Regions from separate parts of the Serratia sp. MMO-28 genome, predicted to be linked through region 3. Evidence: predicted binding sites of a transcription regulator. Region 3 holds the regulator's gene; each other region holds the start of a gene.

Region 1 (7,556 bases), on a different contig from region 3:
TTCCGACACCGTTGGCTTCAACCCGCTGTTCGTTGCCATGGGCTTCTTTGATTTGATCGGTGCCATGTTCCTGATTGGCCTGATTGCCGAGCGCGGTAAGAAACCTTCACCTACTGTTTAAGCTGGATACTTATGAAAACGTTAAAAAATTGGACGTTGGCGGGGCAATATGCCGATCACATTGAGTTGCTGGTGGATGAACGGCACCTGTTCTGCCTCTACGTCTTGGAAAATTCACTGTTCCGCGTGCTGATTAAGCGCCATGGTGAGCTGGCATTGAACCGCACCTGGAGTATTGCCCCGGAAGGGGACGTTCCTTGGGAAGGGCGGGATCGCCTCAGCGTGGCCGGTTTTGGTTTGCCCGGTTACCAACTGCAGCGCAACGGTGAAACCTTAACGCTGGCCACCGCGCAGTTGCGGGTGACGGTGCACCAACCGCTGTGGTTGGAATGGGAATATTGTGACGCAGAGGGTGAATGGCAGCCGTTGGCGGCGGATCGCCCCACCAGCGCTTATCTGCTCAACGCACATGGTGACGGGGTGGCGCATTATCAGCGCCGCTATGCCGCTGAGCGCTACTATGGTTTAGGTGAGAAGACCGGCGATCTGGAGCGCAGTGGCCGCCGTTTTGAGATGCGTAACCTGGATGCGATGGGGTATAACGCCGCCAGCACCGATCCGCTCTACAAGCATATTCCGTTTACCATTACGCGCCGGGCAGACGTCAGCTTTGGGCTGTTTTATGACAACCTGAGCAGCTGTTGGCTGGATCTCGGCAATGAGATCGACAACTATCATCTGGCCTACCGCCGCTATCAGGCAGAGGCGGGCGATCTGGATTACTATCTGTTCCTCGGCCCGAAAGTGCTGGATGTCACCAAGGCTTTCGTGCGCCTGACCGGTAAAACGCATTTCGGGCCGAAATGGAGCCTCGGCTACAGCGGTTCTACCATGCACTACACCGACGCACCGGATGCGCAGCAGCAGTTGCAGCAGTTTATCCAACTGTGCAAACAGCACGATATTCCCTGCGATTCGTTCCAGCTCTCGTCGGGTTACACCTCGATTGGCAACAAGCGTTATGTGTTCAACTGGAACTACGACAAGGTGCCGCAGCCTAAACAGCTCAGTAAAGCCTTCCACGATGCTGGGCTGAAGCTGGCGGCGAATATCAAACCTTGCCTGTTGCAGGATCACCCACAGTATCAGCAGGTGGCAGAGCAAGGGTTGTTTATCCGTGATTCGGAAAGCAACAGCCCGGAGCGCTCGAGTTTCTGGGACGATGAGGGTTCACACCTCGATTTCACCAACCCGGCCACGGTGCGCTGGTGGCAGCAGGGCGTTACCGAGCAACTGCTGAATATGGGCATCGATGCTACCTGGAATGATAACAACGAATATGAAGTCTGGGACGGCGAGGCGCGCTGCCACGGTTTTGGCCAGCCGATAGCCATCAAGCATATCCGCCCGGTGATGCCATTGCTGATGATGCGCGCTTCGTTGGAGGCACAGCAGCGGTTTGCGCCGCATCTGCGTCCTTATCTGATCTCCCGTTCCGGCTGCGCGGGAATGCAGCGCTATGTACAAACCTGGAGCGGTGATAACCGCACCAACTGGCAAACCCTGCGTTACAACACCCGCATGGGATTGGGCATGAGCCTGTCGGGGCTGTTTAACGTCGGGCATGACGTCGGCGGTTTTTCCGGTGATAAACCGGATGCCGAGCTGTTTGTGCGCTGGGTGCAGAACGGTGTGATGCATCCACGCTTTACGATTCATTCATGGAACGACGACGCCACCGTTAATGAACCCTGGATGTATCCGGCCGCCACGCCGATGATTCGTGAGGCAATCAATCTGCGTTATCGCCTGATGCCTTACTTCTACACCCTGCTGTGGCAGGCGAGCACCGACGATGAGCCAATGCTACGGCCAACCTTCCTCGATCACGAGCATGATGAGCGCACCTGGCGGGAAACCGATGATTTCCTGATTGGCCGCGATCTGCTGGTGGCCAGCGTGGTGGAGCAGGGGCAGCGTCAGCGTGAGGTTTATCTGCCGGACAACGGCGATGGCTGGTACTGCTTCTACAGCGGCCAATGGTTCAGCGGCGGCCAGACCATTGTAGTGGATGCGCCACTGGAGCGCCTGCCGCTGCTGGTGCGCGCCGGTGCAGCACTGCCGCTATCGCAACGTCTGGGCCATGTGGATATTGCTGCAGACGATCGTCGGGAATTACAATTATTCCCTACCAAAGGCTGTGGGCGTTCCGCAGGGATGCTGTTTGAAGACGACGGTGAAAGCTACGGTTGGCAGCAGGATAACGCGCTGTGGCTGCTGTGGCAGGCGGTGAGCGACAACGCGCGTATTGAGCTGACCATCACCACCGAAGGGCATTTTAAACCGGCCTGGCAAACGCTGGATATCACGCTGCCGGCGGGCGAAACCCGTGAACTGTGGGTGAATGGGGTGCGTAGCGATGTTTATGCGTTAAATTAAGGGCTATTCCAAACGATTTACGATCACGATCGTAATGGAACCGATCCCCAAGGGCGTATTCCATGCTGCTCTTGGGGATAATTTTTTGTATTCGATTTTAATATTGCCGACGGCGTGATCCTCTCTGATATATTCTCTGCCAACGTACTGTTATGTCCTCTTTTATAAGAAACTGTATCTATATCTCTCCCAGTGAAAAAATTAACGTGTTTAACTTCCACAATAAGCAACGATATTAATCATAAAGAGAGAAAATGATGACCAAATATATCTCAATGGCTCTGGTGGCGATTTTTATGTCTGGCAGCGCACCTGCAATAGCAAAAGATAAATCTCAACGCAGTGAAAATAACATTACCTTTTTTGATTCAGGCAAGTTTAGCGGGTTGCCTTTCTCTGATGCGGTTAAGGTCGGCAACCTGTTGTTTCTCTCCGGGGAAATTGCGTCAGAAAGGCAGCCGGATAATAGCTTTAAAGTTATTCCGGGGGGGATTAAAGCCGAAACGCAAAGAATTTTTGAAAATATCAGAGTATCGCTGAATGAAAAAGGGTATGACATGAAGGATATTATCAAGTGCACGGTAATGTTAGCTGATATGTCGGAGTGGGCCGAGTTTAACGAAGTCTATCAAACCTTTTTTAGCAAACCCTATCCTGCACGCAGCGCATTTGGCGTGAGCGGTTTGGCATTAGGCGCTAAGGCCGAAGTAGAGTGTATTGCTGCCAAATAAATGTAAATCTCATTGTGGCTGTATCTGCTAAAGAGCGGGATACAGCCTGGTTTCACTGCGGCAAGATTATGGTCACTCTTCAACCGCACGCTTCTTGCGCGGTTTCTTTGCTACGGTGATGGTTTTCACCTCGCTTTCCACCCAGCCATCCTGCAGGCGGGTTTTCAGCATTTCCCCGACTTGCGCCTGCTTGGTGGTTTTCAACAGCTCGCCACGCGGCGTTTGTGTCACGCTATAGCCGCGCGCCAAGGTAGCTAATGGGCTAACGGCTTCCAACTGGCTGCAAGCCACGCCAAAACGCTGACGATAGCCGTTGAGCTGCCGTTCCAGCCCTTGTTGCAAGCGGTATTCCTGCTGCTGAAGGCGCTGCTGTAAACGGTGGATCCGGCCCATGGGCTGCATTTGCGCCAACTGCTGCTGAGCGCGTTCACTGCGGCGGGCCGCCAGCCGCAGGCGCTGCTGCATGCCTTCTTCCAGGCGGCGCTGTAGCTTGAACAGCAGCGTTTGCTGCCGCGCCAGACGAAGATGTGGGTGCTGTTGCTGCAAACGGTGATTGATGCGGGTGAACTGTTGTTGCCGCTGGGCCAGATAATAGTCCATCGCCATTTCCAGCCGTTGCTGCTGCGACTGCAACTGGCGCAACAGCTCAAGCTGATTACGGCTGATCAACTCGGCGGCGGCGGAAGGCGTTGGTGCGCGCAGGTCAGCGACAAAGTCGGCGATGGTGACGTCGGTTTCATGGCCGACGGCGCTGACGATCGGTATATGGCTGGCGAAAATCGCCCGCGCCACGCGTTCGTCGTTAAAGCTCCACAGGTCCTCCAGCGAACCCCCGCCGCGGCCAACGATCAACACATCACACTCATCACGGCGGTTAGCGGTCTCAATGGCGCGCACGATCTGTAACGGCGCTTCTGCACCCTGCACGGAAGTGGGATAAATCACGATCGGCAAAGAGGGATCGCGCCGTTGCAATACCTGCAGAATATCATGCAGCGCAGCGCCGCTGGCGGAAGTGATCACCCCGACGCATTTGGCCGGGCTAGGGAGCGGTTGCTTGAACTGTTGATCGAATAACCCTTCTGCCGCCAGGCGCTGTTTCAACTGTTCGAACTGCTGTTGCAGCAGGCCGTCACCGGCAGGTTGCATGCTTTCAGCAATCAGCTGATAGTCGCCACGCGGTTCATACAGAGTGATGCTGGCACGCACCAATACCTGCTGGCCGTTCTGTGGGCGGAAAGTGGTGCGGCGGTTGCTGTTGCGGAACATCGCACAGCGCACCTGCGCACGGTCATCCTTTAGCGTGAAATACCAGTGGCCGGAAGAGGGTTGGGAAAAGTTGGAGATCTCGGCAGAGAGCCAAATCTGCCCCATTTCCATTTCCAACAGCTGTCGGACCGTCTGATTCAGGCGGCTTACGGTAAAAATGGACGGTGAAGTAGGTAGCGACATGTGACCCAGATCAAATTCTAAAACAACCACTTAATTGGTCGATATTACAGCGCCGTAACAAGTAATCAAGAGTTTTTGTGAGAAAGTGCTGGAGGCAACCGATTACGCTCTGTATAATGCCACGGCAATATTTTATCTTTTCTGCATCCACCTTGGTGAGATATTGCCCATGCTACGTATCGCTAAAGAAGCTCTGACGTTTGACGACGTTCTCCTCGTTCCAGCTCACTCCACTGTTCTGCCTAATACTGCAGATCTCGGCACCCAACTGACCAAAACTATCCGCCTGAATATTCCTATGCTGTCCGCAGCCATGGATACCGTAACCGAATCCGGCCTGGCGATTGCGCTGGCGCAGGAAGGCGGCTTGGGCTTCATTCACAAAAACATGTCTATCGAGCGCCAGGCGGAAGAAGTTCGCAGGGTGAAAAAGCATGAAAGCGGCGTGGTCACGGATCCACAAACCGTCACGCCTTGCACCACGCTGGCCGAAGTCAAGGAACTGACCGCCCGTAACGGTTTTGCCGGTTACCCGGTGGTGGCCGAAGGCAACGAACTGGTGGGGATTATTACCGGCCGTGACGTGCGCTTCGTTACCGATCTGAACCAGCCGGTCACTGCGGTGATGACGCCGAAAGAGCGCCTGGTTACCGTCAAGGAAGGCGAAGCGCGTGAAGTTGTGCTGCAAAAAATGCACGAAAAACGCGTTGAGAAAGCGCTGGTGGTGGATGATAGCTTCCATCTGATCGGCATGATCACGGTAAAAGATTTCCAGAAAGCAGAACGTAAGCCCAACGCCTGTAAAGACGAACACGGTCGCCTGCGCGTTGGTGCGGCGGTGGGGGCGGGTGCTGGTAATGAAGAGCGCGTTGATGCGCTGGTGGCTGCCGGTGTTGACGTGCTGCTGATCGACTCCTCACACGGCCATTCCGAAGGTGTGTTGCAGCGCATTCGTGAAACCCGTGCCAAATACCCGGATCTGCAAATTGTGGGGGGCAACGTGGCCACCGCAGCCGGTGCCAAAGCCTTGATGGAAGCTGGCGTGAGCGCGGTGAAAGTGGGCATCGGCCCTGGTTCTATCTGTACCACCCGTATCGTGACCGGCGTGGGTGTACCGCAGATCACCGCGATTGCCGATGCGGTTGAAGCGCTGGAAGGCACCGGCATTCCGGTGATTGCCGACGGTGGCATCCGCTTCTCGGGTGATATCGCCAAAGCCATTGCTGCGGGTGCATCCTGCGTGATGGTGGGTTCGATGCTGGCCGGGACGGAAGAGTCTCCGGGCGAAATCGAGCTGTATCAGGGCCGTTCGTTCAAATCTTATCGCGGTATGGGATCTTTGGGCGCGATGTCCAAAGGCTCTTCTGACCGTTACTTCCAGACCGATAACGCCGCTGATAAACTGGTGCCCGAAGGTATTGAAGGCCGCGTGGCGTATAAAGGCATGCTGAAAGCCATTGTGCACCAGCAGATGGGCGGCCTGCGCTCCTGCATGGGGTTGACCGGTTGTGGTACGATCGACGAACTGCGTACCAAAGCTGAATTTGTGCGCATCAGCAGTGCCGGTATTCAAGAAAGCCACGTGCATGACGTGACCATCACTAAAGAGTCACCAAACTACCGTATGGGCTAATGTTTTGTTCTCTCCCCGAGGGGAGATGAGTGGGTGAAGGGAACGCCTTCACCCCAATACATTTTTTGCATTTTTTCTCTGTTGCTGGAATTTGCCTCACATGTCAAAAAATATTCATAAGCACCGTATCCTCATTCTGGATTTCGGTTCGCAATATACCCAACTGGTTGCCCGCCGCGTGCGTGAGATCGGCGTTTACTGCGAACTGTGGGCCTGGGACGTCAGCGAAGAGCAGATCCGTGAATTCAATCCAAGCGGCATCATTCTTTCCGGTGGCCCGGAAAGCACCACCGAACAGAACAGCCCGCGCGCGCCGGAATACGTATTCACTGCCGGTGTACCGGTATTGGGCGTGTGCTACGGCATGCAGACCATGGCGATGCAGTTGGGGGGCCATGTTCAAGGCTCTAACGAACGTGAGTTCGGCTATGCACAGGTGGAAGTGGCCCGCGAAAGCGCGCTGATTCGCGGCATTGAAGACGCCATCAGCCCAGCGGGCAAACCGCTGCTGGACGTGTGGATGAGCCACGGTGACAAAGTGACCGCCATCCCGGCCGATTTCGTCACCGTTGCCAGCACCGATACCTGCCCGTTTGCCATTATGGCTAACGAAGAGAAACGCTTCTACGGCGTGCAGTTCCACCCGGAAGTGACTCACACCCGCCAGGGCCAGCGTATGCTGGAGCGCTTTGTGCTGGATATCTGTGGTTGCGAAGCCCTGTGGACGCCAGCCACCATCATCGAAGACGCCGTTGAGCGCATTCGTGAGCAGGTGGGTGAAGACCATGTGATCCTCGGCCTGTCCGGCGGTGTGGATTCATCCGTGACCGCGATGCTGCTGCACCGCGCGATCGGCAAGCGCCTGACCTGCGTGTTTGTAGACAATGGCCTGCTGCGCCTGAACGAAGCCGATCAGGTGCTGGAGATGTTCGGCGATCATTTCGGCTTGAATATTGTGCATGTTCCGGCAGAGAACCGCTTCCTGAGCGCGCTGGCGGGGGTTGATGAGCCAGAAGCCAAGCGTAAAATCATCGGCCGCGTGTTTGTTGAAGTGTTCGATGAAGAAGCCTGCAAGCAGAGCGAAGTGAAGTGGTTGGCGCAGGGTACCATTTACCCGGATGTGATCGAATCTGCCGCTTCCGCTACCGGTAAAGCGCACGTGATCAAATCGCACCACAACGTGGGTGGCCTGCCGAAAGAGATGAAGCTGGGCCTGGTTGAGCCGCTGAAAGAGCTGTTCA
Region 2 (7,556 bases), on a different contig from region 3:
TGGTTTTGGCTTGGGTTTTGAGCGTTTAATCGCTTATGTCACTGGTGTGCAAAACGTACGTGATGTGATCCCATTCCCTCGTACACCACGTAATGCCAGCTTCTAGTTAGACTTCGAGAACGTTTTTTAACCTATTTCTGTACAATTTTAAGGCCAGCACTGCTGGCCTTTTGTCTTTTCTATTCTTGATCCAGGTCACAAAGTTCCCTTATTTTTACATTTAGTAACACATACTTTCCTTTTGAAACCAGATTGCGACATTAGTAGCATTTTCGTTCTAGATTAACCCGGCTGTGAATGGAACACTGCGTTCAGACACAGGACGACACCAAACTATCAACAATAGTTCCAAAAGAATTATTGGCGGCAGTGGCAAGGTGTCCGAATAACACCAATGAGGTAATAATGATGAAGCGCAATATTCTTGCAGTAGTAATCCCAGCTCTGTTAGCAGCTGGTGCAGCAAACGCAGCAGAAATCTACAACAAAGACGGTAACAAGCTGGATTTGTACGGTAAAGCTGTTGGCTTGCACTATTTCTCTAGTGACAAAAGTAGCGATGGTGACAAATCCTACGCTCGTCTTGGCTTCAAAGGTGAAACCCAGATCAATAGCGAACTGACCGGTTATGGCCAGTGGGAATATAACTTCGCAACTAACAACAGCGAAGACCAAGGTACCAAAGGCAACAAGACTCGTCTGGGCTTTGCTGGCCTGAAGTTCGCTGATTACGGCTCATTCGACTATGGTCGTAACTATGGCGTTGTATATGACGTTGAAGGTTGGACCGATATGCTGCCTGAGTTCGGCGGCGATACTTACACCAACACTGATAACTTCATGACTCAGCGTGCCACTGGTGTAGCAACTTACCGTAACAAGAACTTCTTCGGTCTGGTTGATGGTTGGGACTTCGCACTGCAGTATCAAGGTAAAAACGATCGTAGCGATGTTAAAACTTCTAACGGTGATGGCGTAGGTGTTTCTACCAGCTATGCCATCATGGATACCGGCATCAGCTTAGGTGCAGCTTACTCTTCTTCTAACCGTACTCTTGATCAGAAGAATAAAACCACCGCTGGTGGTAATGTTGCTGATACATGGACCTTGGGTGCTAAATACGACGCGAACAACGTCTACTTTGCTACCATGTACGCTGAAACACGTAACATGACCCCATACGGCAGTGGTTCTAATACTATCGCAAACAAAACCCAGAACTACGAAGTTGTTGCTCAATACCAGTTCGATTTCGGTCTGCGTCCATCTATCGCTTACCTGCAGTCTAAAGGTAAAGACCTGAACACTGTTTACGGCAACAACAAAGACCTGGTTAAGTATGTTGATATCGGTGCTACTTACTACTTCAACAAAAACATGTCTACCTATGTTGATTACAAAATCAACTTGCTGAACGACAATGACTCTGCGTTCTACAATGCTAACGGTATCAACACCGATAACATCGTAGCTACCGGTCTGGTTTACCAGTTCTAAGTTGTTACGCTTAATGGCGGTTCGCTGCCAGATAAGTTAAAAAAACAGGGCTTCGGCCCTGTTTTTGTTTGATTACTCCGCCGTTTTTTATCCTACCAATTCCCGCTTCTCCGTCATTTTTTGTGCTGAATCTGCCGCCATCACAAGATCGATGTGTTTTTCTCGCAAACGGTTGGCAAAGGCGATAACTGGCGCTACCCTGATGCTTCTGTCTGCTTAACTCTAGGCCATGGAAGCAATCTGACATGTTTGAAAAAATCACCGCAGCACCTGCCGATCCGATTCTGGGTCTGACCGATATTTTCCGCACGGACGCCCGTCCGAACAAAATCAACTTAGGGATTGGCGTCTATAAAGACGAAACCGGTAAGACGCCGGTATTGACCAGCGTGAAGAAGGCTGAGCAATACCTGCTGGAAAATGAAACCACCAAAAACTACCTTGGCATTGAGGGTATCCCTGCGTTTGCTAGCTGCACGCAAGAGTTATTGTTCGGCAAGCAAAGCCCGATTATTGCCAGCAAGCGTGCGCGCACCGCGCAAACACCTGGTGGTACCGGCGGCCTGCGTGTAGCAGCAGACTTTATTGCCAACCAAACCAGCGCCAAGCGTATCTGGATCAGTAACCCAACCTGGCCTAACCACAAAAATGTGTTCGGCGCAGTTGGCCTGGAAGTGTTGGAATATGACTATTACGATGCCGCCAACCATGCATTGGACTTTGATGGCTTGCTCAATAGCCTGAAACAGGCTGAGGCTGGCGATGTGGTGTTATTCCACGGCTGCTGCCATAACCCAACCGGCATCGACCCAACCGAAGCACAATGGACCCAGTTGGCTGAGCTTTCCGCCGCCAAGGGCTGGTTACCCCTGTTCGACTTTGCCTATCAGGGTTTTGCCAAAGGTTTAGAGGAAGATGCTCAAGGCCTGCGCATTTTTGCAGCCAAGCATCAGGAACTGATTGTTGCCAGTTCTTACTCGAAGAATTTCGGCCTTTACAACGAGCGTGTTGGTGCTTGTACGGTGGTTGCTGCCGATGCTGAAACCGCCGATCGCGCATTCAGTCATGTTAAAGCCGCAATCCGTGCCAACTACTCTAACCCACCGTCGCACGGTGCCGCCGTAGTTGCCACCATTCTGGGTAACGAAGCACTGCGCGCCACTTGGGAGCAGGAACTGACGGACATGCGCCAGCGTATTCACCGTATGCGCCAGTTGTTCGTGAATACCTTGCAGGAGAAAGGGGCAAAGCAAGACTTCAGCTTTATCATCAACCAAAATGGCATGTTCTCTTTCAGCGGGCTGACCAAGGAGCAGGTTCTCCGCTTGCGTGATGAGTTTGGTGTTTATGCCGTTAACTCTGGCCGCGTCAACGTGGCAGGCATGACGCCAGACAATATGGCACCGCTGTGCGAAGCCATCGTCGCCGTGTTGTAAGCTGAAAATTCAGCATTGAAAAGGGGCGCACTGCGCCCCTTTGCCATTCTTGTCTTACCGGGAGTTCATCCCGTCACCAGACTGCCGGTTCTTCCCGCAGGAAAGGATTGGTTTGGCGTTCTTGCCCAAAAGTGGACATCGGTCCATGCCCTGGAATAAACGCCATATCATCACCTTGCGGTAATAGCTTGGTACGAATCGAAGCAATCAGCGTTTGATGATCGCCACGAGGGAAATCGCTTCGGCCCACACCACCACAAAATAGCACGTCGCCAACCAATGCTAGACGTGCCTTCTCGTTGATAAAAACGACATGCCCAGGCGTGTGACCAGGACAATGCAGCACCCTCAATGACATCTCACCCACCTGCACAATCTCCCCTTCCTCCAGCCATTGCGCTGGCGTAAAGGGGGCACATTCTGCCAGGCCAAACATACGGCTCTGAGCAGGCAAGCCTTCAAGCAAGAAAGCATCTTCTTTATGCGGCCCCAAAATCGGCACCTGATAATATTCAGCTAATTCAGCCGCCGCACCGACGTGATCGAGATGGCCATGCGTCAGCAGAATCTGGCTAATCTTCACGCCTTTCTTCGCTACTTCAGCTTTCAATTTCTCAGGCTCACCACCAGGGTCAACCAAAGCAGCCTGCTGTGTTTTATCACACCAGATCAGAGTACAGTTTTGGCTAAACGCCGTGACGGGGATAATGTGGTATTTCATAAAGCTCCAACGACAAAAGCGCCATACCCGATCAAGGTTGGCGCTATTCACTCATGGTGCACAGTGTTACCAGGTCCGCACCGGGCCGGTATCAATGTGTACAAAGTTGCTACGCGGATAATACCCTACGCCGCCAGCGCGCATCTTTAACGCCGCTTTGCGGATATTACTCAGTTGGATACCTTCAATATGGAAATCCATCGCCTGCCCTTTGGTATGGTAGCTCTGTTTAGCCACACCACGGCTGTGCTCACGCATTTCATTATTGGTTGATGAGGAACGGTAACCCGAAATCAACTGAATCGGCTTGGTCGTTCCCAGCAAGCCCTGAAGGCGATAGAGATGGTCAAACAACTGAGGATCGATCGTTTTGACCTTATTGGCACGATAATCACGGAAAATATGGTTCAACCGCGCTAACTCTTCCCGGTTGTAACCTTTGCCGTTGAAAAACTCGGCCTTGATAGATTCACCGGTATTCAAGTTATTGAGTACCAGAATACGTGGGCGAGCAGTAGAAAGGCTGGCAAAGGCTTGCCCGGGGAGCAAAGCTATGCCCATAGCCGCACTACCTAGCGTTAGCCATTTCCGGCGATGATGATCAATGTTGTCCATGACTCTTTTAAACTCGGCAAGAATGTCAAAATAAATGCACAAAGCTGCGCACAGCCCGAACCATAACCGCCAGCGTATACGGAGTCAACCCGATATAGGCTTAGGTTTACAAGCACCCACAAAAAGAGTGCTTGTGGATCACCAGACATTCAGACCGTCATTTCCTTAGAATTACTGCATTTATTGCATCAATTTTTCAGCCTGAGCCAAAATTTGTGCGCCCGATCTCACCGTCACATCATAATTGTAAATATCTGTACGGAACTGCGGTTTACCGTCATCAGCAACCCACGCCGTCAGATAATACAGCTGGACCGGGATATGCTGACGAATGTTTACGTAGGTGGTATTCCCCGCTTTCAGCGTGGAGGAGACACGTGTGTTATTCCAACCAGCGTCCTGCAGTAGCATGTTCGCCAGATCAGACGCTTTATTCACGCGTACACAACCCGAGCTTAAAGCCCGAATATCTTTCTGGAACAAGCCGTGGTTAGGGGTATCGTGCAGATAGATCGCTTCTGAACTTGGCATATTAAACTTGAAACGCCCCAGTGAATTACTGGCCCCAGGTGCCTGTTGGACGCGGTAAGGGAAGTTGCGCGGCGAAATCACGCTCCAATCAATCATTGACGGATCGATCGCCTCAGACTCATTGCTCCAACCAGAGAACACCCGATAGCCATGCTTCTGGAAATAAGCCGCGTCATGCATCGCTTTAGGCGCAATATCTTCACGAATCAGCTTAGTTGGCACGTTCCACGGCGGGTTGACCACCACATTATTCAGTGCACTGCTCATTAATGGCGTTTTACGGCTTGGGCGGCCCACAATCACCCGTGAAGACAACACTTCATTGCCGTTCAGGTAATAGATCAGTGAGTAATTCGGAATGTTGACCATAATGCCGGTATCAACATGCCCAGGCAGAATGCGCAGACGCTGAATGTTCAACGCCAGCAAAGAAGCACGCATTTGCGGTGAGACGTTCAGCCATTCGCGTGTCCGGGCACCAATAACACCGTCTGGTGTCAGCCCTTGCCATATCTGGAAACGTTTAACCGCTTCCACTAAATCGTCGGTATAGCGATTATCTCTCACCGAAACCGGGTTGACGGGCTGTTGCACCGCTGGAGCTTCGGGAGCGGAAGAAAGATCTTTGATCGGTGCCGCTGCCGGGCTGACTACCGCCCCAGCAGTGCTGCGATTTTTCTCTTCATCGACCGACAGATCGTCCTCCACTACCGGTGCCGTTGCGGCCGCCTGGGTCGCGGCGGGCTCCTGCGAATGCGGCGTAGCTATCGGCGCAGCCGTTAACATACCAGTACGCGTAAGAATTTCTCGCAATGCCGGAATATCATCGCTGAGCTGGCCAGGGCGCAAACTTGCCCCATTCGCCATTTGTGGCCAAGGCCGGCTATCTGCTAACAGGTCGCGCAACGCTTGATGCATTTTTTCATACTGCGGATGCTGAGGTGCCAGCGAATGGATATACGCCAGGGTTTTGCCCTGCTGTAACGCCAACTGCCACTGGTTGATGACGGTATTCGCCGGCAAGCCCAGCTTGTAAGGGACATTGCTGTACAGCCAGTTGTTACCATTTACCCCGATTGACGAAACAAACTGCAGATAGCCCAGCATGGCGTCAGACAGCACAATATCGCGAGCCATGTCGGTGATCGCCGGATCGGTGAGCAATTTCACCCACTGGGTGAACTGTGGCTGTACCCCGGAAATGGCGAGTTCAGCAAGCTGTTGCTGGAACTGCAATACCGTTTCGCGATCCTGCCACATTGGCTGCATCTGGTTGGAGGCATACAGTTGGACAAGGGTAGGAAGATAATACGGCATCACGCCTTTAGGCAGTGCCGCCAATATTTCACTGCGGCTTTGCGCAGCAGACATACCAGATGGCGCCGCCGACGGAAACGCCTGCACGGCAGCCCATGCGGGTAACGACATGGCAAAACCACACGCAATTGCGCAACTCAATGCCAGACGTCGTACTGAGTTTCCTTTTTTAAGCAACATCCCTTGCCCCCTGTGTGCTCACAAAAAATACAACAAAGATTATTTATCCCCAGACAACGTCAAGCAGCCGATGCGTTTGCACTCCTGCAACTCGACCTATTGGAGGGACATTAGTTTCATTATACAAACAGAACGGCCCATTTGCTCTCGGCACCGCAGAATTACTGTTAGCCACTTGGCTTTATCGGTAAAAAAACCCATCTATCATCCTCGCAGCACAAAAAAATAGCCACCTAAAGGTGACTATTTTCAGACTTTTAGGGCACTTTTACTCAAGTTTGAGACGTTTCTGCTACCGTCTGGGCCAACGCGGGTTGTTCCGGTGCAAAACCGCGTAAACCAACCACGTGCACATGCTCATGGTTTTGGAACACTTTACGCACCAGTTTATAGGTCGTGCCTTTTTCCGGGCTGATATTTTCTGGTGCAGCAATGATCAACTGCATTTCCAAACGATCGCACAGCTCAAACAGAGTGGCGATAGATTTAGCATCCAAGCGCGCCGCTTCATCCAGGAACAACAGGCGACAAGGCGAGATATCTTTACCGCGCAGACGACGTGACTCTTCTTCCCAACTCTGCACCACCATCACCAGAATCGACATGCCGGTACCGATCGCTTCCCCGGTGGACAAGGCGCCACTTTCCGCACGTAACCAACCGTCGGAACCGCGGAAGACTTCCACTTCCAGCTCCAGGTAATTACGGTAATCCAGCAGTTCTTCACCAATGGTCTGCGGCGTACGCTGCCCCATGTCGATTTGTGGATTCAGACGCTGATACAGTTTTGCCAAGGCCTCCGAGAAAGTCAGGCGGTTACTGTTGAACAGATCCTGATGCTGTTCCTGCTGCTCAGACAACACGGTCAGCAAGGTAGCATGGGCTTCCCGCACGTTGACGTTCAAACGCACGCTCTTCACCTGGCCGAAAGACACCGCCTGCAAACCCTGGTTGAGCATACGAATGCGGTTCTGCTCACGCTGGATGGTCTTACGGATGATATTGGCCACGCTCTTCGAACTGATCGCCAGCTTCTGTTCACGCGCGGTCAATTCCTCCGTCAGACGGCCCAACTCGATCTCCATCTGCTCGATAGCTTCGACCGGATCGTCAGTGCGGATAATATCCTGACGGATACGCTCACGCAGATGCTGATAAACCGCGATGTAGAACTGGATTTTGCGCTCAGGCCGTTTAGGATCCTCCGACAGGCGCAATACGTCGCGCAAGTGCTCATTATCCGCCACCGCCAAACGCAG
Region 3 (7,556 bases):
AAACCGGCGACTTCAGGATTTGCAGGAAGCTGAGGGTGGGTTTTTTATCGGCAGAAGGCACGATTCTGGCCGTTTCTTTCAGTAGCAGGGTGGGAACGAACAATAAAGCGGCAATACCCAGCAGCACGGTAAAAATGGCCCGCCAGCCCAGATGATTCAGCAGCCAGGCACCCACCAGTGGCGCTAACGCCGGAGAAAGGGCAACCAGCGGCATGATGGTGGCGAAAATGCGGTTCACTTTACCATCGCGATAGCGATCCACCACGATAGCCTGCCAGGTCACGGCAGCGGAACAAACGCCAATCGCCTGGATGAAGCGTAATGACCACAGTTGCAGGGCATTTTGCACCCACAACATCCCCAGGCAGCCGAGCGCAAACAGCCCCAGGCCAAGCAGCAGAACCGGTTTGCGGCCCAGATGGTCAGAGAGTGGTCCCCACACCAGTTGAGCAAAGGCGAAACCCGCCAGAAAGATACTCAGGCTGGCGCTGATGGCTCCGGCAGAGATTTGCAAATCCTGTTGCATGGCGCTGAAAGCGGGCAGATACATATCGGTTGCCAGATAGCCCAGCATACTCAGGCCCGCGAGATAAAACATAAATCCAAAATTTTGCATGGTATTTCTCATTAACATTTTCTTATTGCAGGTTTTTTAGCGGCGGCAAGTGTATCCGGCTGGATCTCTGCTTGTGAAACGGTAATATTTGCTAGGTGCTGTTAAAAAAATTGAAGGCAAAAGAAGATGTGGTCTGAATATTCTCTCGATGTGGTTGACGCGGTAGCGCGCACCGGCAGTTTCAGCGCGGCGGCACAGGAACTGCATCGTGTGCCGTCAGCCGTGAGTTACACCGTACGGCAACTGGAACAATGGTTGGCCGTATCGCTGTTTGAACGCCGCCACCGTGATGTGGAACTGACGCCTGCCGGTGTGCTGTTTGTCAAAGAGGCGCGCACTGTTATCAAAAAAATGCTTGATACTCGCCGTCAATGCCAGCAGGTAGCCAATGGCTGGCGCGGGCAGTTAAGAATCGCGGTGGATATTATTGTCAAGCCGCAGCGCAGCCGCCAACTGGTGCTGGATTTTTATCGTCACTTTCCCGATGTGGAACTGATGGTGCAGCCGGAAGTGTTTAACGGCGTGTGGGATGCGCTGGTGGATGGCCGAGCTGAGATGGCGATCGGTGCCACGCGTGCCGTGCCGGTGGGCGGGGGATTTGCCTTTCGCGACATGGGTTTTATGAACTGGCTGTGCGTGGTGAGTGCCACACATCCCTTGGCCTCCCTGACCGGCCTGCTGCGTAACGAGCAATTGCGGCCCTATCCCTCTTTGTTGCTTGAGGATACTTCGCGCAACTTACCGAAACGCGTGACCTGGTCTTTGGATAATCAGCGGCGGCTGACCGTGCCCGATTGGGTTTCTGCTGTCGACTGCTTACGCAGTGGGCTGTGTGTTGGCATGGTGCCCGCGCATCGCGTGCTGCCGTTAGTGCAAAGCGGCGAACTGGTAGCCTTGCAACTGTATGAACCGTTCCCCGCCAGCGCCTGTTGCCTGACCTGGCAGCAGAATGCGCAGTCACCGGCGATGGCCTGGCTGCTGGAGTATCTCGGGGACAGTGAAACGCTCAACCAGGAGTGGCTGAGCGAAGAAGTGCCGGGCAGCGTCGAGGTGCCCGGCACAGGCGCTTAACGGCGGTAGTCGATGAACGGGCCGTCGGCCACGGAGCGGCGCTCGATCAGTTTGGGATGCACTTCAATCACCTGGGATTCTTCACGCTTGCTGATAATGCGATCCAGCAACATGGTGAAAGCCATCTCCCCCAGGTGCTCTTTCGGCTGATGGATGGTGGTCAGGGCCGGGGTGAAATAGCGCGCATTACGCACGTTGTCATAACCGATCACCGAAATATCCTGCGGGACGCGCAGCCCCAGCTCGTCGGCGGCACAGATAGCGCCCATCGCCATAATATCGCCGCCGCAGAATACCGCCGTAGGTCGGTGCTTTTGTGACAGGATCTGGTGCATGGCCTTATAGCCTGAATCGGGCTCAAAATCCCCTTGGACGATCCACTCTTCACGCACGTCTACATTGGCTTCCTTCAGGGCTTTGAGGAAGCCCTGATGGCGGCCGCCGCCGGTGTTGCGCGACAATTGGCCTGGAATCGCACCGATATCGCGGTGGCCGCGTTCCAGCAGATAGCGGCCAGCCAGATAGCCGCCTTCAAAGGCGTTATCAATAATGGTGTCGGTGAAATCCCCGCGTGCGGCGCCCCAGTCCATCACCACCATCGGGATATGGCGATAATCCTCCAACATGCCCAGTAACTGGTCCGGGTATTCGGAGCACATGATCAGCAAGCCATCGACGCGTTTTTGCGCCAGCATCGCCAGATAAGCGCGCTGTTTATCGAGGTTATTGTGCGAGTTACAGAGGATCAGGGTATAGCCTTTGCTATAGCAACTGTTTTCCACCGCCTCGATCACCTCAGCAAAATAGGGGGCTTCGCTTGAGGTGGCAAGCAAACCGATCGACTTGGTGTGATTAACCTTAAGGCTGCGCGCAACGGCACTGGGTGAATAGTGCAGTTCCTTGATCGCCGCCCTCACGGCTTCTTTGGTTTCTTCGGCGACGAAACGCGTTTTATTGATGACGTGCGAAACGGTGGTGGTGGAAACGCCAGCGCGCTTGGCGACATCTTTAATCGTTGCCATGTAAAGAATGACTCCTGAACCCACATGTTACAGCATGTAAGTATGATGTTAATCGTTTGCCTGCGTATACCTATCGTCTCACTGGATATAACCTCTCCAGGGAAGCGGAAGCTGAGTTTTTAGGGCTGAGATCGTAAGCCGTTTGAACAGGAGGGGCATTTTGCCGGTACGCAGTTGTGAACTGCGGATTTTGTCCCATATTGGCGCAAAGTGGAAGATCTATTCAGCATTATAACTTGGGAAATGATAACAAGATTTTAGTCACGAACTGTGTGAAAATGATTTGACGCATTAATCGTGTGGATTTTATGCTTAGCACAGCCAATCTGATAGGGAGTCGTTATGGATACCGATTTGAAGATGTCGTTGATCACCACCGTTTGTGCATTGGCAATGATTATTGTTTTTGGTTTTATCGCAGCATTGAACTAACTTCATAGCAAAAATAATAAAGGCGCAGCATGCTGCGCCTTGTTATCACATCACATCCCGGCCGTTACGCCAGATTCTTTGCCACGAATGCCCAGTTGACCAATGCCCAGAAGTTTTCCAGGTATTTTGGACGCGCATTGCGGTAGTCGATGTAGTAGGCATGTTCCCACACGTCAACGGTCAGCAGCGGTTTGTCTTCACCGGTCAGCGGGGTAGCCGCATTTGAGGTGTTGACGATCGCCAGCGTTCCATCCGCTTTTTTCACCAGCCAGGTCCAACCTGCGCCGAAGTTTTTCACGGCGGCATCGGTGAATTGCTCTTTAAACGCGGCAAAAGAACCGAAGGATTTGGCGATCGCATCAGCAACGGCACCCGTTGGTTCATTGCCACCCTGTGGTGACAGGCAATGCCAATAGAAGGTGTGGTTCCACACCTGCGCTGCGTTGTTGAACACACCGCCGGTAGAGGTCTTGATGATCTCTTCCAGGGTTTTGCCTTCGAACTCGCTGCCTTTCACCAGGTTGTTCAGGTTAACCACGTAGGTGTTATGGTGTTTGCCATAGTGGTATTCCAGGGTTTCTGCAGAAATGTGCGGTTCGAGAGCGTTCTTCTCATACGGTAATGCAGGTAATTCAAACGACATTGCTTTCTCCTTTTTATATACAGCACTATTGTTCCGCTACCCTCCAACCCGATGGCTGACGGAGGAAAACAGAAGGGTTGTGTGTTTTTTATGGACAATAATCTTAGCAACTTTCCGGGTGAAAAAAAGGTTTAAAGCATGTTAAGCGGCTGATTGATTAAAGCATCGGCAGGAAAGGGCGGCTGGCTGAGGGTTCAGCCGCCCTCGTCACCCTTCAAGCCACAACTTGACGTTGCTCGGGTGGGATAAATCAACGGATAGTTTTTGGTGTCACAACCCGGCGAGCACCAATGTAGTGGTTTTGCCAGTAGTCGTTATCCAACTGGCTGACGCGGATTTCTTCGCCGGTGCGCGGGGACTGGATAAACTTGCCGTTACCGAGATACACGCCAACGTGATCGGCAGTGCCGCGGTTGTTGATGCGGAAGAACACCAGATCGCCGGTCTCCAACTCGCTCTTTTTGATCGGCGCGGCATCACGCAGGTGATACATTTCATTGGCGGTACGCGGCATTTTGATTTTCACCACGTCTTTATAGGCGTAATAAATCAGGCCGCTGCAGTCAAACCCGGTATGTGGCGAAGAACCGCCCCATTGGTAAGGTTTGCCCATCTGGCTCATCAGTTTGGCCATGGCGGTCTGCTTGGCATGCTGATAGCGTTTTTTGTGTGCAGGGCTGAGTTTCAGTGGTTTTTCATGCTTCGCCAGCTTTGCGGTGGCCATCTCCGGCTCGCGATGGCGGCCATAGCCTTTCTTATAACCCTTTTTCGGTGGGGTCACTTTGATGCTGGCCGTGTGGGTAGATTTACTCTTTGATTTGACCTGAGTGGTTTTCTTATCGGCCTGCGTTTTTACTTTTGCTGTTTTCTGTGGGGCAACGTTTTTCGCTTTCTTGCTGGCTTTATCCGCTTTCTTTTTCTTGCGATCGTCCGGCCGGGCTTCATTAACGTGGCCTTTACGCTGCTCGGCGGAAATATGTGCCTTTGGCGCAGCGTGCGCCAGATTGAAGAAGAGCTGTGAGAACAACAGCGCAAAAAGCGTAATAATTAAACGCATGTCGACGTTACCAACCTTGGCCTCAAAACAGAAATCTAATGGGTTACAGTATTCCCCAAATTCGCCATATAAAACAGTGGAGAACTCATAAATAGTCACCCATATTGTGAGAAAACGTTAATGGCATTTTTTCTGATGTAATATCAAACAGTTGATGTATAAAAAAACATCGGAAATCAGGGCGTGATTTATTATTCATCACCCGTCAATGGCGAAAATATAATAGTGAAATAGTCGGATTAAAAATGTTATTCTGTGAGTATGTTTTAACCGGAATGGTGCGGTTTTCAGAGCTCGTCCGGTAACCGGAAATGTCCCTGCAAAAGATGGCGTTTTCTTGATACTGTTCCAGCCGCTACAATAGCTGATGCGATGTTGTAGCCAAGATGTGGCTTGAGGAAGCAATAATGACGACGATTGAAAAAATTCAGCAGCAGATTTCGACCAACCCGATCCTGCTGTACATGAAAGGCTCACCGAAATTGCCAAGCTGCGGTTTCTCTGCGCAGGCGGTCCAGGCACTTTCAGCCTGTGGTGAGCGTTTTGCCTATGTTGATATTCTGCAAAACCCGGATATTCGTGCCGAACTGCCAAAATACGCCAATTGGCCAACCTTCCCGCAGCTGTGGGTTGACGGTGAACTGGTGGGCGGTTGCGATATCATTATCGAGATGTATCAGCGCGGCGAACTACAACCGTTGATCAAAGAGACGGCTGAGAAATACAAGCAGCAAGAAGACCAGCAGCAGCCTTAAAGGCGAAAGGGTTGATGAATAAAGTCGGGCGGCTCCTGTTGCAGGTGCCGCCCGAATTGTTTATGGCGTTTACTCAGCGTGATCGCTACCGATCGGCCAGCCGCCGAGGCGTTTCCACCGGTTAACCAGTTCACAGAACAGCAGGGCCGTTTGCTCGGTATCGTACAGCGCGGAATGTGCCTGGCTGCTGTCAAACGGCATCCCGGCGGCGATACAGGCCTTGGCCAACACGGTCTGGCCCAGTACCAGCCCGCTTAACGCGGCGGTATCGAAGGTGGCAAACGGATGAAAGGGATTGCGTTTCAGGCTGGCACGTTCAGCGGCGGCCATCAGGAAGCTGTGATCAAAGTTGGCATTGTGCGCCACGATAATCGCGCGGTTACACCCCTGATCTTTGATGCCCTTACGCACGGCCTTGAAAATGGCGTGCAGCGCATCATATTCGCTCACCGCACCGCGCAGCGGGTTATGCGGATCGATACCGTTGAAAGCCAGCGCTGCCGGTTGCAGATTCGCCCCTTCAAAAGGTTCAACGTGGAAATGCAGGGTTTCATCCTGTTGTAACCAGCCGTTTTCATCCATTTTTAACGTGACGGCGGCAATTTCCAGCAGGGCATCGGTCTGGGCATTAAAACCAGCGGTTTCTACATCAATAACAACGGGATAAAACCCACGAAAACGGCCACTCAGGGCGTTAAGATCACTTTTTTCGGCCATCAGTTTCTTATCTTCATCGAATGCAGCGCGCATTATGACAAATTTATTGCCTTGATGCAGCGGAGATAAAAGAAGGGCGCACAATTGCGCCCTGGGAAACATCAGTTGCCGAGGCCTTGGCCGGCATGTTTGTTTTCGATCAGCTCAATTTTGTAACCATCGGGATCTTCAACGAAAGCGATAATCGAGGTGCCGCCTTTGACCGGGCCCGCTTCGCGGGTCACGTTACCGCCGGCCTTGCGGATGTTGTCGCAGGTGGCTGCTACATTATCAACGCCCAGCGCCAGGTGGCCGAAGGCAGAACCCATCTCGTAACTGTCGATGCCCCAGTTGTAGGTGAGTTCAATTACGGAACCTTCGCTTTCATCACTATAGCCAACAAACGCCAGCGAATATTTGTACTCGGTGTTCTCGCTGGTGCGCAGCAGGCGCATGCCTAATACCTTGGTATAGAAATCGATGGAGCGTTGCAGGTCACCGACACGGATCATGGTATGGAGTAGGCGCATAATTTCCTCTGATTGGCAGTGCCGCAGTGGGCGGCAGGTAGATTGAAGCAGGGATTAGTATAGCCTTGTCATATAAGGCAATTCAATGAAAGTGGTGCAGGATAAATTTGTGTGACATTGTCACTAATGATACCCGCCGACGCGCGGCCGGCTGGGTATCAGATAAGCGTCACTTACAGGGTTGGATAGTCGGTATAACCAGCCGCACCGCCGCCGTAGAAGGTGTCGGCATGAGGCTCATTCAACGGTGCTTTCTGCTGGAAGCGTTCTACCAGATCCGGGTTGGCAATGTAGCTGCGGCCAAAGGCGACGGCATCAATAAAGCCTTTTTCGATCAGTTCTTCCGCTTTTTCGGCAGTATAAGCGCCGGCTCCGACAATCACCCCTGTGAAACGGGCGCGAACGGCATCACGGAACGCGGCGGAATAAGGTTTACCGCCGGCCCAGTCGGGTTCGGAGATGTGCAGATAGGCAATGCCACGTTTATGCAACTCTTCGATCAGATACAGCGCCGCTTCCTCTTGATCTTCACCGTTATCCAGGCCATTGAACGGGCCAAGCGGTGAAATCCGGATGCCAACGCGATCGGCACCGATTTCGGCGATGCTGGCATCGACCGCTTCCAACGTCAGGCGAGTACGGTTTTCAATGTTGCCACCATACTGGTCGGTACGCTGGTTGGAGGCCGGGGACATGAACTGGTGCAGCAGGTAACCGTGCGCCGCGTGCAGTTC

The links. The regulator PurR, encoded in region 3, represses purine synthesis genes. The targets are predictions, from matches to a motif close to CANGCAAACGTTTGCNTG.
Region 1: the regulator PurR is predicted to act here: its motif matches at 4,774-4,791, upstream of guaB (IMP dehydrogenase).
Region 2: the regulator PurR is predicted to act here: its motif matches at 1,659-1,676, upstream of WG891_RS18265 (amino acid aminotransferase).

What each region holds. Positions count from the first base shown of each region.
Region 1 covers NZ_JBBCVB010000027.1:31,083-38,638, reverse strand. The annotation lists gene WG891_RS20905 (MFS transporter) at 1-121, shown strand, start outside; gene WG891_RS20900 (glycoside hydrolase family 31 protein) at 133-2,499, shown strand; gene WG891_RS20895 (RidA family protein) at 2,754-3,230, shown strand; gene xseA (exodeoxyribonuclease VII large subunit) at 3,303-4,682, opposite strand; gene guaB (IMP dehydrogenase) at 4,852-6,315, shown strand; gene guaA (glutamine-hydrolyzing GMP synthase) at 6,416-7,556, shown strand, end outside.
Region 2 covers NZ_JBBCVB010000021.1:54,381-61,936, reverse strand. The annotation lists gene asnS (asparagine--tRNA ligase) at 1-106, shown strand, start outside; gene ompC (porin OmpC) at 406-1,497, shown strand; gene WG891_RS18265 (amino acid aminotransferase) at 1,743-2,933, shown strand; gene WG891_RS18260 (MBL fold metallo-hydrolase) at 3,007-3,654, opposite strand; gene WG891_RS18255 (YcbK family protein) at 3,721-4,269, opposite strand; gene ldtD (L,D-transpeptidase) at 4,450-6,297, opposite strand; gene mukB (chromosome partition protein MukB) at 6,570-7,556, opposite strand, start outside.
Region 3 covers NZ_JBBCVB010000044.1:22,068-29,623, reverse strand. The annotation lists gene punC (purine nucleoside transporter PunC) at 1-628, opposite strand, end outside; gene punR (DNA-binding transcriptional activator PunR) at 743-1,687, shown strand; gene purR (HTH-type transcriptional repressor PurR) at 1,684-2,709, opposite strand; gene cydH (cytochrome bd-I oxidase subunit CydH) at 3,052-3,141, shown strand; gene sodB (superoxide dismutase [Fe]) at 3,206-3,784, opposite strand; gene WG891_RS25060 (C40 family peptidase) at 4,035-4,841, opposite strand; gene WG891_RS25055 (Grx4 family monothiol glutaredoxin) at 5,246-5,596, shown strand; gene rnt (ribonuclease T) at 5,666-6,346, opposite strand; gene gloA (lactoylglutathione lyase) at 6,415-6,822, opposite strand; gene WG891_RS25040 (alkene reductase) at 6,996-7,556, opposite strand, start outside.